2 regions of the Mucilaginibacter sp. R-33 genome follow, and region 1 is predicted to be linked to the other one. Evidence: riboswitches for the same ligand, from Rfam matches in the RefSeq annotation. Region 1 holds a riboswitch; the other holds the start of a gene.
The links. Region 1 has a riboswitch for cobalamin ahead of metE (5-methyltetrahydropteroyltriglutamate--homocysteine S-methyltransferase). Riboswitches for the same ligand answer to the same signal wherever they lie in the genome.

Region 1 (7,030 bases):
GAAACAGCTTGATGAGGTAGCTCAATGGGTTGAGCGCTACCGCAAGGTTTGGGAAGAAAAATTTGACGCGCTCGACAATCTGCTCGAAGAATTAAAAAACAATGATAAACCTTTAAAATAATCAATTATGACGAAGCAATTCTGGATCAATCTGCCTGTAAAAAATGTAAATGTATCAAAGGAGTTTTTCAGCAAACTCGGCTTCCGGTTTAATTCGCAATTTGGTAACGGCCCAAATTCTGCAGCCATGCAGGTTGGCGAAAAGGATGTTACCGTAATGCTTTTTGACGAAAGCACCTTTAAAGGCTTTGTTGAAAACTGCGGTCTTGCGGATACGGCCAAGGGAGTTGAAGTTCTGCTGTCTATCGACGCGGAAAGCAAGGAAGAAGTTGATGAACTGGCTCAAAAAGCTATCGAAGCCGGTGGAAAAAGCAATCACAAGCTCCGGGAAATGGATGGCTGGATGTACGGCTGCCTGTTTACCGATCCTGATGGCCATAGCTGGAATGTGCTGCACATGGATATGAGCAAAATGCCAGGGAGATAAAAAATCATTTTGTCGCTAATGCCCCCTTATCTCGTCGTTTTTGGACACTATTAGCCCTTGCCAGGGCAGGTAACTTTGAGATATCAAAAGCAACAAATTTTAAACATTAAAAAAAACAGAAACCAATGGCAACATTTAAAGCAACCCAGAAAGTAACCCCTTTTTTATGGTTTAACGGCAACCTTGAAGAAGCGTTGAAATTTTATACTTCGGTATTTAAAAACTCCGAAAGCGAAGTAAGCTCACTTACCGATCCCGGCAATGGCCGCAAAATGTTAGTTGGAACATTTCGTATCGAAGACCAGCAGTTTTTAGCGCTGGATGGAGGACCAATGTTTAATTTTTCGCCGGCTACTTCCTTTTATATAAACTGCAAAACCCAGGAGGAAATTGATTACCTGTGGGAAGCACTACCTGCAGGCGGCGGCAAAACCAGTCAGTGCGGCTGGCTTGATGATAAATTCGGTGTTACCTGGCAAATTGTTCCTGAAGTTATGAGCGAATTACTTTATAACAACGAAAATCCTGAAAAAGCCAAAAAAGTTATGGCTGCCATGATGAAGATGACCAAAATGGATATCAAGCTTTTGCAGGAAGCTAACGATAACGATTAATCAATCACCTAAATAAAAACACCATGATCACCACAAAAAATCAAACAGAAATTAAGGCCGAACCCGGCAAACAGGAGCTTTTTATAACCCGCGAATTTGAAGCACCGCGTGAGCTTGTTTTCAGAGCTTTTACCGATCCCGAACTGATTGTTAGATGGCTGGGCCCGCGCGAACTTAAAATGCGCATAGATCAATTTGACTGCCGTAGCGGAGGCGCTTACCGTTATATCCATACCGACCCTGCCGGTAATGATTATGGCTTTCATGGTGTGATCCATGATGTAACCGCGCCTGAACGTATCATCCAAACATTTGAGTTTGAAGGATTGCCCGAAAGTGGTCATGTAACGCTTGAAACCACCAGGTTTGAAGCACTACCAGGCAACCGTACAAAAGTGACTGTACAATCTGTTTTCCAATCGGCAGCCGATCGTGACGGCATGCTGCAATCGGGCATGGAACGCGGGGTAAATGATTCACACTGGCGTTTGGATGAGCTTTTTGAAGCAGGAGAAATAAAATAGATGCAAAAGGCTGAACGCAGAAAGCCAAAAGCTTTTGATTATCAGCACCGGGCTTGTACTATTACTTACCTTTCTTGATTGCTTCAAGTATCGTTTTCATTTTTTCCTGAGCTGCGGTTAAGCTGATCTCATGCTTCATAACCATCAGGCATTTACGGCAAAGGCAATCCGGGTAGGTTAAGCGGATATAATCACGCTCCTGATCGGTGAAGCTGATGCCCTGGCACTGACACAACAGGATGCTGCCTACTTTGCATTCAAACGGCTCTTTACACCGGGGGCAGTATTTATTTTCATGCTTTGTCATATTAAGTATTTAAATCCGGAGGCCTCTGAAGGTGAAATGACAAAAGAGGGCCTGTCAGTCTGAGCCCGTCGAAGACTCGCGCGCAGAGGCCCTTCCCACCATGCTTCGATAGGCTCAACATGACACCCTTTTTTTAATTATACCTATAAAACTATTGTGTACCCGTAAGGATACACAGTAGTTTTTTTTATTTAAGCAGTTACATTGCTGATAACATTTTAGCGGACAGCTTTCGCGGCTTCAACCATCTCTGTTAAGGCTTTTTGGGTTTCATCCCATCCCCGCGTTTTTAAACCACAATCGGGATTTACCCAAAGCTGGGCATCGGGTATTACGGCCTGGGCGCGTTTAAGCAAACGGATCATTTCCTCCCTGTTGGGCACGCGGGGCGAATGGATATCATATACACCGGGGCCAATTTCATTAGGATACTTAAAATCAGCAAAAACATCCAGCAGCTCCATTTGTGAGCGCGATGTTTCTATCGTGATCACATCGGCATCCATATCGGCTATGCTTTTAATGATATCATTAAACTCCGAATAGCACATGTGCGTGTGGATCTGTGTACTGTCCTGAACGCCGCTTGCCGAAATCCTGAATGCTTTAACTGCCCAGTCAAGGTAATTTGCCCTATCATCCCTGCGAAGCGGTAATCCTTCGCGAATGGCCGGTTCATCTATCTGGATGATCTTGATACCGGCGCTTTCCAGGTCACAAACTTCATCACGAATGGCCAATGCTATCTGCGTACAGGTTTCGGAACGGGGCTGGTCATTGCGCACAAACGACCATTGCAAAATAGTTACCGGGCCGGTTAACATACCCTTCATCCATTTTGAGGTTAGTGATTGCGCATAAGCCGACCATTTTACCGTCATAGGCTGTGGCCTTGATACATCGCCATAAATAACCGGTGGCTTAACACAGCGGCTGCCATAGCTTTGCACCCAGCCATTTTGTGTAAAGGTAAAACCGGCCAGTTGTTCGCCAAAGTACTCAACCATATCATTACGTTCAAACTCGCCATGTACCAGCACATCCAACCCTATTTCTTCCTGCCATTTTATAGCCTTTTCAGTTTCGGTAGCTATCAGTTTATTATACTCCCCCAGGGTTATCGCGCCTTTTTTTAATTGGGCACGCCAGCTTCGTACTTCGGTTGTTTGCGGGAACGAACCAATAGTTGTGGTAGCAAAAAGTGGCAGGTCAAGCAGTTGCTGCTGCTGTTCTTTCCGTGCAGGAAAAGCGCTTATACGCTTTGCGTCATTTTCGGTGATGGCGCTTACCCGTTGTTTAACCGCTGGGTTATGGATCAGTGCAGATGTTCGGCGGGCCTCGTTTGCCTGCCGGTTTTTTGCCAGCTGATGCAGGCTGCTATCGCTCACCACATCTTCCGATAATTTGCTGAGCAATACCACTTCGTTTATTTTCTGCCGCGCAAAAGCCAGCCACTGCTTAATTTCGGGAGTAAGCACTTCATCGTTGGTTTCATTTTGCAGATCGCATGGCGAATGGATCAATGAGCATGAAGGAGCTATCCAAACGCGGTCGGCACCTAATTTATCCTTCGCATTCTTTATAATGACCAGCGAGTTAACAAAATCATTTTTCCAGATATTGCGCCCGTCAACAACACCTAAAGAAAGGATAGTTTTTTGGGGCAGATGCTCCATTACTTCGTTTAATTGCTGAGGCGCCCGCACCAAATCGACATGTAAAACATCAACGGGTAAAGTTGCCGCTAATTGAGTGTTATCACCCAGGCGTTCAAAATAAGTTGCCAAAACTATCTTCAGGAAAGGAAACTCCTTCCTCAATTGCTTATAGGTATCTTTAAATACCTCCTGTTGTTTTTCGCTTAAATCAAGCGCTAAAAACGGCTCATCAAACTGAACCCATTCGGCACCTAAAGCTTTAAGCTTATTCAGGATGTCAAAATAAACAGGCAGCAGATTTTTGATCAGGTCTGTCTTATCGAAACCAGCCTCTTTCTCCTTGCCCAACAACAGGTACGATACAGGGCCAAGCAATACCGGCTTGCTAACGATGCCCAATTGTTTAGCCTCATAAAACTCGTCGATAACCTTGGTGGAGAAAAGTTTAAACTGCTGATCTTTATAAAACTCGGGTACGATGTAATGGTAATTGGTATCAAACCATTTGGTCATTTCCATCGCTACCACATCCAATCCATCTTTTTGATAGCCGCGCGCCATAGCAAAATACAGATCGAGCTCAGTATTGCCCTTTTGTTGGATCACCTCGTGATAGCGTTTAGGAATAGCACCAAACATCAGTGAATGATCAAGCACCTGGTCATAAAATGAAAAATCATTTGATGGGATCATGTCAATTCCGGCTTCTTTTTGCAGCAGCCAGTTTTCTTCCCTGATGTATTTACCCACGGTAAGCACATTTTTTAAGCCCGTTTTGCCTGCCCAGTAATTTTCGCAGACTTTTTTTAATTCGCGCCGGCTACCAATACGCGGGTAACCTAAATTTTGCGTTAGCATTCTTTTAATTGATTAAATGAATAAATCGGTTAAAAGCCCTTTCAGCTAAGCTTCGTAATGTTTTGTGATATGTAAAATATGGAGAGAATATATGGTCACAGTCTGTCATAACGGGCCATGGACCCAAACAGGCAAGTAATCATAACCCAGACCAAGCTTCATACCGCGAAAGCATTGTCAATTCAGTATTAGGCAGGTCTCCTGACTTGTAACATTTTTGCCGTCCTTCCCATCCCTGTTTATCAGGACAGTGGACATTACTGGCAAAAACCTTTGTGTTACTTACAGTTGCGCGACAGTTCGTGATTTACACACGATTCCCTATTAATCTACAATTAAGTAAAACCTATACCGGTTGATGAAGTAAAGTAAAGAACTTATCGGGGCAAATATAATGATCTGCCGGCTGAATATTCAGGTTATTTCTTGGTTAAATTGTAGGTTATACCATGGCCAATAAACGCGTAAACCTATAAAGCGTTGAATTGTACCATGCCAGATGCAAACTGATCCTTACCTTTGGCAGCTTCTATATGGATCAGAAAACACATTCAAACCTTCCGGGCTTTGGCTGGGCGGTATTAACTACCAGTTTGGCCTTTGTAGTAGCACAACTTGATGTTTCTATCGTTAATATTGCACTACCTGAAATTGCAAAAGCATATCATGCGGGTATCAGCACCCTGCAATGGGTAATTGACGCATACACGCTTGCATTTGCAGTACTCATGCTGTCGGCAGGTAGCCTCGGCGACCTATTAGGATCAAAAAAGATCTTCCAGATTGGCATGATCATTTTCGGTATTGCATCAGCAGGATGCGGTTTGGCCCCTGATGCAATTACGCTTATCATTTGCCGTGTGGCCCAGGGAATTGGGGCTGCTATGATGATCCCAAGCTCGCTTGCATTGCTCAATCACCAGTTTGCACATACACCACAAACACGCACGCGGGCCGTAGGCTTGTGGACAGCTGCCGGAAGCGCTGCCATGGCTGCAGGCCCCACTATTGGTGGCTTCCTGATAGCATTCAGCAGTTGGCGTTTCATTTTTATTGTTAACATCCCAATCTGCATAATTGGTTATATCCTGAGTTTTAAAATGGCGCAAATGACAAAAACAAGCAAGAGGAGTTTTGATTTGCCCGGACAACTCACCTGGATGCTATCAGTCACCACGCTCATTAGTGTAATTATTGAAATACCCCGGCTTGGATTAAGCCATGTACTAATCTGGGGAGGGCTTATTTTGAGTTTATTGATTTTCGGTCTTTTTTTATGGATTGAAGGCAAAACAGCACATCCAATGCTGCCATTCCATCTGTTCAAGTCAGCGAGGTTTAATGCACTTTTAATACTCGGAGCGGTTTTAAACGGATCTTACTATGGCAGCGTTTTTATTTTAAGCCTTTATCTGCAAAAAGTACTAAACTATCCATCCATTATGGCCGGGCTGGCATTTCTTCCGCTTACTGTAGGCTTTGTGATCTCCAATGTGATTAGCGGCCGCATCATTAACCGCTACGGCATCCGTAAACCTATCATTGTTGGCCTCATCATGTTTGCCGCCGGCTTTGCGGGTTTATTCATAGCTCACGAGCATACCCCATATCTTGAACTATTCCCGCCTTTCCTGGTCATCCCGATGGGTATGGGCCTTGCTGTACCAGCCATGACCAATGGTATTTTATCAAGTGTAGATAAAACATTATCAGGAACTGCCTCGGCTATATTAAACACGGCAAGGCAAACAGCGGGTGCCATAGGTGTAGCCGTTTTTGGTGCAATGGCTGCAGGAGGCACACTGGCCATTTTAGGCGCCGTATCCAAAAGCGCAGCCATATCCATCGGCTTAACCGCTTTCGCCATGTTATTAATTGTAAAAGGACTAAAAAGATAAAACTGCTGATATCGCATAACAAAATGGAAGCCGATAATTCCTTACCGGCCTCCATTATTCCATCATAAAGTTATATGAAACCAGGGAATCTTATTCCTTATACAACAGCTACCTCAGCAGCTAAAATAACAGCCGCTTCTTCTTGTTTTTGGTGCGAAGCCCTCGCTTTGATGAAAAGCACCAGTGTAACAACCGCCAGTATCGCGAACGATAAATAAGCGGTTCCTAATAACTGCTGATTTTTGATAGCCATAATATTTACAATTCCATAGCTAAAAAATGAAGTGATAATATAAAGTGAGCCGCCGGTCACGCCGCTTGCAATACCCGCATTTTTTGAAAACCGGCCTAAACAGTAAGCAAATATATTATTGAATATAAAGCCAGATAACAGGTGAACCAATGCTGTAAATGCCATCAGCGTAAATAAATTTGTTTTAATCCCTGCTGTGAACACCATTAAAGCGGCAAAGCCTAATTGCAGTGCAAGCGCTATAGATACTTTTTTGATAAGCGGCTTCCTGATGAGGGTTTTTGAAATAATACCGCCCGCCATCAATGATACCCCCGAAAGCAGCGAACAATAACCGGTTACCACAGGCGACAAATGAAATACATGCTCAA
Region 2 (7,030 bases), 450 kb from region 1:
AAGTTAAACAAGTAGATGTTAATATATTGATATAAAAAGAGTTATATATTTAATCAGAATTTTATTCTGTGTTAACTTTGGCAGAATAAATGAAAGATCAAGCCAATAAAAGGTCGCAATACCAAAAGCCGGAAGGCTTGGTGTCAGTAACTGAAGTGCAGGAATCATCGGCATTTTTCGGTGCTGCATATTCCTTAAAGATCTTCACACCTGTTTTGTATTCAATTGGGTTTTTAAATATCGGCCCTTTAAAAGTGAAGGTGTGGAACTCCCCGTTTTCTCCGCATACGTCAACATCATCGGGTAAAGCATCAAGTAGTTCCCGGCTGATCTCTTTTCCAACAATGCGTTCCAGGCGCTGCTTGGTACAGGCTATTACAGTGCCGAAACCGAGGTTCAAAAATTCATCTATCAATTCGGATGTATCCCTTTGCCACAGCGGGTAAATACCTTTGAGCCCAACCTCGCTTAACCGTGCATCGCGGTAATCTTTTAGGTCCTGCAAAAATATATCTCCAAAAACGGAATGGGTTACACCTTCATTTTTAAATCGGTTTAAATGATGGCGCATTACATCGTCATATTGCTGCATTCCCGGCATTTCGGGCAGGCGGATCTGGTATAAAGGAATACCAATAGCTTCGGCCTGTTTAATCAGCAACTCTGTTCTTACACCGTGCATCGAAATTCTGTCAGCCGCGTCATTGATCGTAGTTACAAGATAAACGATTTCCAGATCCGGATTTTGCAGGCAATAATATAAGGCGAGGGCGCTGTCTTTTCCGCCGCTCCAATTGAAAATACATTTCATATTTAATGAGAGGATTTATTGAGTTAGCGAATTAGTGATTTAATCTTTCAATAATTCATTCACCAATGCAGGTACGCCTATGGTAGCTTTTTCCTGAATCTTAATTACTGGCCCTTTAACATTTACCGAAGGAATATTAGGATCGATAATATACTTTGGCACCTCGCGGTCAACATAACCGATAAGCCCTGCGGCCGGGTAAACAGCAAGCGAAGAACCTATGAGCATGAACACATCAGCTCCTGCACAGATCATCGCAGCATGCTCTATCATCGGTACAGGCTCACCAAACCACACTACATGTGCGCGTAATTGCGAACCTAATTCGCAAAGGTCGCCCATTTTAATTTCCCAACCTTCAATTGGATATGTAAGCTCGGGCTTTATGCTTGATTGCGAACGGGTGATAATGCCGTGCAGGTGCACCACATTAGTTGAACCCGCCCTTTCATGCAGGTCATCGATATTTTGGGTGATGATGGTTACATTATATTTTTCTTCGAGGGCAGCAAGGGCGTAGTGTGCTGCATTGGGCTTGGCTTCCAATACTGTTTTACGGCGTTCGTTATAAAATTGCTGTACCATAACCGGATTATGCTCCCAGGCTTCGGGGGTGGCTACATCTTCAATATTATATCCCTCCCAAAGGCCATCACTGTCCCTAAAGGTTTTTAAACCACTTTCGGCGCTGATACCTGCGCCTGTTAATACTACTAAGTTTTTCATTTTGATATAGATGATAATTGGTCAGGCCAAAAAAAAGCGGATTGCCTTTCAACAATCCGCTTTAAATTTAAATGCTTTTATATCATAATGCCAATTGCTTTTTGTCACGAAGAAAAGTGTACTTATTCTTAGCTAACTCAAAGCCGCCGAAAAGTATTGCACTAAATACTAATGTACCCAATGCCATGTTTTTCTCAAACGGAATAGCTTTAATCAATGATTCACCATAGCCAGCTAAGGTATGCGGATAAAGTGTACCATATAACCAGGGCAGATCTGTAATTAACCAGTGAATTAAAACTGCTGCGATTGAGCCTAAAAGCACATTAAGAACATTTACCTTTTCAAGCAAATTACCAACAAGCACCATTAATGCAAAACACAGGTAAACCCATGCGGCTCCGCCATACCATAAAGTTAACTTTGAAGTATACAGGTAATTAATCACGATATCTGTAGTAAACAACGTAAGCAATACAGTAGCATACCCTTTCCACTTTGAGGTAAAATAAGCACCGCCAAATAATGCAATAGCACCTACCGGATTGAAATTACTCAATTCTTTATACTTAAATGCTAAAAGCCTGAATGCGGCAGCAACCAGGATCATCAAGATCAGGAACAGGTTGCGATTGGTGTTATCTTTTGCGGTCATGATTTTATATATGGCGTAAAATTACTTAATAATCCGAACAATACGCAAACGCTATTTAAATTGATACCTGGCACCAAGCATGAAGTTGATACCGCGGGTGTTATATCCTAACCAATCTACGTATTTAGTATCCAAAACGTTGTTCAGATCGCCAAAAACATTTAGATTTTTGGTTGCCTTGTATTCCAAATGTAAATCTACCAGGTTATAGTGTTTCAATGTAATCACTTCTGATCCATTGTTTGTAAAAGTCAGATCTGTACGGTTGCCTGTATATTTGTAGTTAACGCCGACCTGAAAATCGTTTAAAATATCATAACTAATGTTGGCACCTAAGGTACTTTTAGGCCTGCGGTGAAGGTTGCCGGTTTGTGTACCGGCTTCGTCGGTTAGTTTACCTGTTACATAAGCGTAATATGCAGATGCATGAATTTTATTATCGTGATATTTTAATTCGGTTTCAAAGCCCTTATCTTTTTGCTGTTGCCCGTTTGCATATTGACTATAAGGAGGGCCAGACAGGTTTTTAAAATAGATAACATCTTTGGTATTGCGCTTGAAAAACTGGGTGTTAAATGAAAGGGTATTCTTAACAATCTCCCAATCAAAACCAGCTTCATATGATGTAGTGATCTCGGGGTTTAATTTCGAATTACCATATTGCGAAAACAATTGATATAGCGAAGGTGATTTGAAGGCCGAAGCTATGGTACCAAAGATCTTAAACTGATCAGCAAGGAATAATGATGGGTTGATGGTGTAGGTAAACTTGTCGCCATATTTGCTATGGTTGTTGTACCTGCCACCTAACTCCATGTGGAAGATATCGTATTTGAAAAATAACGACGTATAAGCGCTGAATATGTTATTAGCAGCATCACCAGCTTTAATAATGCTCGGCACACCCGGATAAGATGTTGATTCATACAGACTGTACTGGCTTGTGTTGCTGTATTTAAAGGCCGCACCGCTGGTAATATCAAAATACTTATTCAATTCATAATTAAACACAGCTTCGACATTGGTTATACGCCCTGTATTTTTTGTAACCTGGTGGGTTCCGCCATTGTCAGAGGGAAGGTTGGTGAAATCATTTTGAACCGTATTTTGCGACAGGTTCACGTTGAGGTTACCTTTTGGCAAAATCAATTTTGCACCTACACCGCCAAATAAGAATGTGTTTTTATAAGTGTAATCATTGTCGTTTATAAAAGCACCGTAAGGAAGATCACCGGTATTGTGGCTTACCTGCAGGTTTCCATTAAGAATAAATTTAGATGAAACATTTTGGCTCAGGTTCACGCTTGCCGAACGCTGATGAAAACCATCTTTCTTAAATCCACCTTTGCCGGTAGTATCTGTGGCCGCGGCAAAACCTTTTGAATCGGTATTTGAAAGATTAACAGCTATACCTGTGTTCTTTACCCTTCCAATTAATGAAGCCGATTCTTTAAACGTATTATAGCTGCCACCTGTTAGCTGCAATCCACCGGTTAATCCTTGCTGTTTAGCTTTTTTGGTGATGATATTAATAACGCCTGCTACAGCATCAGAACCATAAAGCGTTGAACCGCTTCCTTTCAAGATCTCGATATGATCTATCAGATCCAGCGAAAAAGCGTTAAGATCATAGCTACCATCAATGCCCGAAGCATTGTTTACCGGAAAACCATCGACCAGGATAAGGGTATTGCCAGATGAAGCTCCGCGCAAGAAAACCGATGTGCTGATACCGGGGGCATTGTTTGCACCTGAAAAAGTTATACCGGCAACCGTATTTAATAATTGAGGTAATGATTTACCCTGAGATTTATTGATCTCATCGGCAGAAATGATGGTAACAACGCGGCCGATGTCTGACAGTTTTTTAGGCGACCGGCTTGCAGTTACTACTACCGTATTGAGTGTGCGTGTGGTATCCTGTGCATATGCTGCTGAGGTAGATAAACCAACAGCTAACAAACCGAATCCCAAAGTAATTTTAGCGTACTTTTTTTCCATGTATGATTGATATGTGTAAAATAATAATGCAGCCTTAATAGCATACACGGAAATGAATAAAATGAAAACACGCCAAACGAAGAGCATTCACATTCAAGCTTCAATCCCCGAAAGCTATGAATAACATATAACGCTTTGGCAGGTTTTCTGACTTACTCCCCTTTTTGCCTGGCCTTCCCTCCTGTTTACAGAAAGTGACTTTATAGATTTGGCAACGGTTACGGAGCTTACAGCTGCGGGACAGTTACGGACTTACACCGTATTCCCTTTTAATTCATTAAACAAATAATGAAACCTAAAGCGCTGCAAAAGTACAATAAGTATCCGTTAACCTCAAATTACATAGCTATATTTATCATGATGAAATATCTCTGTATTTTACTGCTGATCATGAGCGCATCTGGCAGCTTTGCCCAGCAACCAGATACCATTTTTCTAAAGGCTATGCTGTATGAACATCCCGAATTATTTTCGGGTATCCTGAACCATCGCACGCAAAACGAGGTACAAATACTATATACCCGGATAGACAGGGATAAAAACAACATCCCTCACTTTACCTCGTATAGTTATCGCCTTAACGCGCATCATTATTTTTATCCGGCAAGCACGGTAAAACTCCCCACAGCCATATTCGCCCTTGAGAAGTTGAACGAACTGAAAGTAAAAGACTTAAACAAAAAGTCGGTAATGATCACTGATAGTTCATTTGCCGGCCAAACCAAAGTGCGGGTGGATACATCATCGGCAACGGGTCTCCCATCCATTGAGAACTACATTAAAAAGATCTTACTGGTGAGTGATAACGATGCGTACAACCGGCTTTATGAATTTGTTGGCCGGGTGGAGATTAATCAGAAACTAAAGAAATATCACCTTAATAACACCCGTATTGTAGGCAGATTGGCTATTGGTGATGCGGGAGAAAGTACGCGGCACACCAACCCTATCGATTTTTATGCCAGCAATAAACTGATTTATCACAAGCCTGCATTATATGATACTTCAAACTATCCCATGCACCTGGAAAACATGCTGCAGGGAAAAGCTTATTTAGATAGCAGCAACAGGCTGGTTAACAGGTCACTCGATTTTTCTGAAAAGAATGTTTATGCTCTTGCCGATCAGCAAATGGTTCTTAAACGGTTATTATTTCCGGAAACTTTTCCTAAAGCGCAACGCTTTAATTTAACGGCGGAAGACTATCGTTTCATTTACCGTTATATGAGCACCTTCCCTACCGAAAACACTAAACCTACTTATCACCAGCCCGAATATTTTCCGGCTTACTGCAAGTTTTTGTTTTATGGCGGGGATAGCACGGCAGTTATTAACCCAGATATCAGGGTCTTTAATAAAGTTGGCGACAGTTATGGTTATGATATTGATAATGCCTATATAGTAGATTTTAAAAATAAGGTTGAGTTTATGCTCAGTGCCGTTGTACAGTCAAATGAAGATGGCATACTCAACGATAATAAATATGAGTACGCAACGGTATGCCTGCCTTTCCTGAAAAACCTCAGTCGGGTGATATATCAATATGAACTTAAACGCCCTAAAAAGCACTTTCCCCATTTAACTAAATTTAAATTTACTTATAGCAAAAAGTAATAAAATTCACTTCTGAAAAACTTAGTAGCCCTAAAGGTGTTTTAAAAACGATAACTATTTAAAAACCTATGGCAACTACAATAGTAAAATATACCGACAACTTCCCCGTGCTTTATGGCGATGACCGCATAAACCTGAACTGGCCCGAGCGTTTTACGTCCATTGCCGGAGGTGTGAAACTCGGCTTTTCAGGCTTTAAAAACATATTCAAAAATCCGCTTTCAAGTATTGTAAAGATAGGTGCAGGCGGTTATCTGTTAAACCGTGGGATCACCGGGCATTGCGAACTTTATAAGCGCATCGGTAAACTATCAACCAACCCGATAAACGTAAATATCCGTTCGTCATTTGTAGTAAATAAACCAAGGGAAAAGGTTTATCAATTTTGGCGCAAGCTGGATAACCTGCCTCTGTTTATGAAACATCTGGAAAGTGTAGAAGTTATCGACTCCAAATATTCGCATTGGGTGTTGAAACTCCCCAAAAATGTAGCCACTATCAGCTGGCATGCTGAAATTGTTCATGACGAACCTAATGAAGTGATCGGTTGGAGTTCGCTGTCTGATTCAATGATCAACAACGCGGGTAAAGTACGTTTCCAGGATACCGTTGACGGGAAAGGTACCATCGTTGATGTAGTGATTAGCTACCAGCCGCCTGCAGGTGGTGTTGGTGCAGGCATCGCCAAAATATTAAACCCTGTTTTTAAAAATATGGTTGATAAGGATATCCAGAATTTTAAACAGTATATGGATATTAATAACGATCCGGATGAGTTTGTCGAAGTAATTGTCGTTAAATAATAAAATTAACACTTTTATCCCAGGGTGCCTTTATATCTTACAACAATAGCTATCATTTCCGTCTGAATTTTGATTTAAGTTTTAGAAAACGCCGTTCATAAAAGTAATATGATAATAAAGGGACAGTAATCAAACCCAATACATTGTAAGGAAATATGCTTAATGGCATTTTGCTATCCTGGCCGGTAAATAACTGTTGCCATATGTATATGCCATATGATAGAACACCAATAAATGACAGTAATTTATTGTTTAATACTTTAAAAATCCAATCATTTGCGGGTATGATATTGCTTAAAATTAAATAGCCGGTAATTACCGAAATCGCCAGGTTTACGTACAGTGATTTTAAGGTATAAAATTCGTCAAAGTGTAATCCAAACATCAATATTATAGCCAAAATATTGCCGGCTACCTTTG

Region 2: it holds a riboswitch for cobalamin, as region 1 does, so the genes downstream of both, ACP26M_RS07940 (TonB-dependent receptor plug domain-containing protein) here and metE (5-methyltetrahydropteroyltriglutamate--homocysteine S-methyltransferase) in region 1, are expected to answer to the same signal.

Annotation. Positions count from the first base shown of each region.
Region 1 is NZ_CP188089.1:1,422,032-1,429,061, reverse strand. Features, by position in the region: gene ACP26M_RS06175 (ArsR/SmtB family transcription factor) at 1-121, shown strand, start outside; gene ACP26M_RS06170 (VOC family protein) at 128-547, shown strand; gene ACP26M_RS06165 (VOC family protein) at 673-1,161, shown strand; gene ACP26M_RS06160 (SRPBCC family protein) at 1,185-1,685, shown strand; gene ACP26M_RS06155 (cysteine-rich CWC family protein) at 1,747-1,992, opposite strand; gene metE (5-methyltetrahydropteroyltriglutamate--homocysteine S-methyltransferase) at 2,211-4,508, opposite strand; cobalamin riboswitch at 4,682-4,873, opposite strand; gene ACP26M_RS06145 (MFS transporter) at 5,042-6,406, shown strand; gene ACP26M_RS06140 (MFS transporter) at 6,504-7,030, opposite strand, start outside.
Region 2 is NZ_CP188089.1:1,876,397-1,883,426, reverse strand. Features, by position in the region: gene ACP26M_RS07955 (diphthine--ammonia ligase) at 98-811, opposite strand; gene ACP26M_RS07950 (SIR2 family NAD-dependent protein deacylase) at 851-1,537, opposite strand; gene ACP26M_RS07945 (DUF6580 family putative transport protein) at 1,620-2,192, opposite strand; gene ACP26M_RS07940 (TonB-dependent receptor plug domain-containing protein) at 2,244-4,193, opposite strand; cobalamin riboswitch at 4,314-4,508, opposite strand; gene ACP26M_RS07935 (serine hydrolase) at 4,482-5,807, shown strand; gene ACP26M_RS07930 (SRPBCC family protein) at 5,876-6,610, shown strand; gene ACP26M_RS07925 (acyltransferase family protein) at 6,663-7,030, opposite strand, start outside.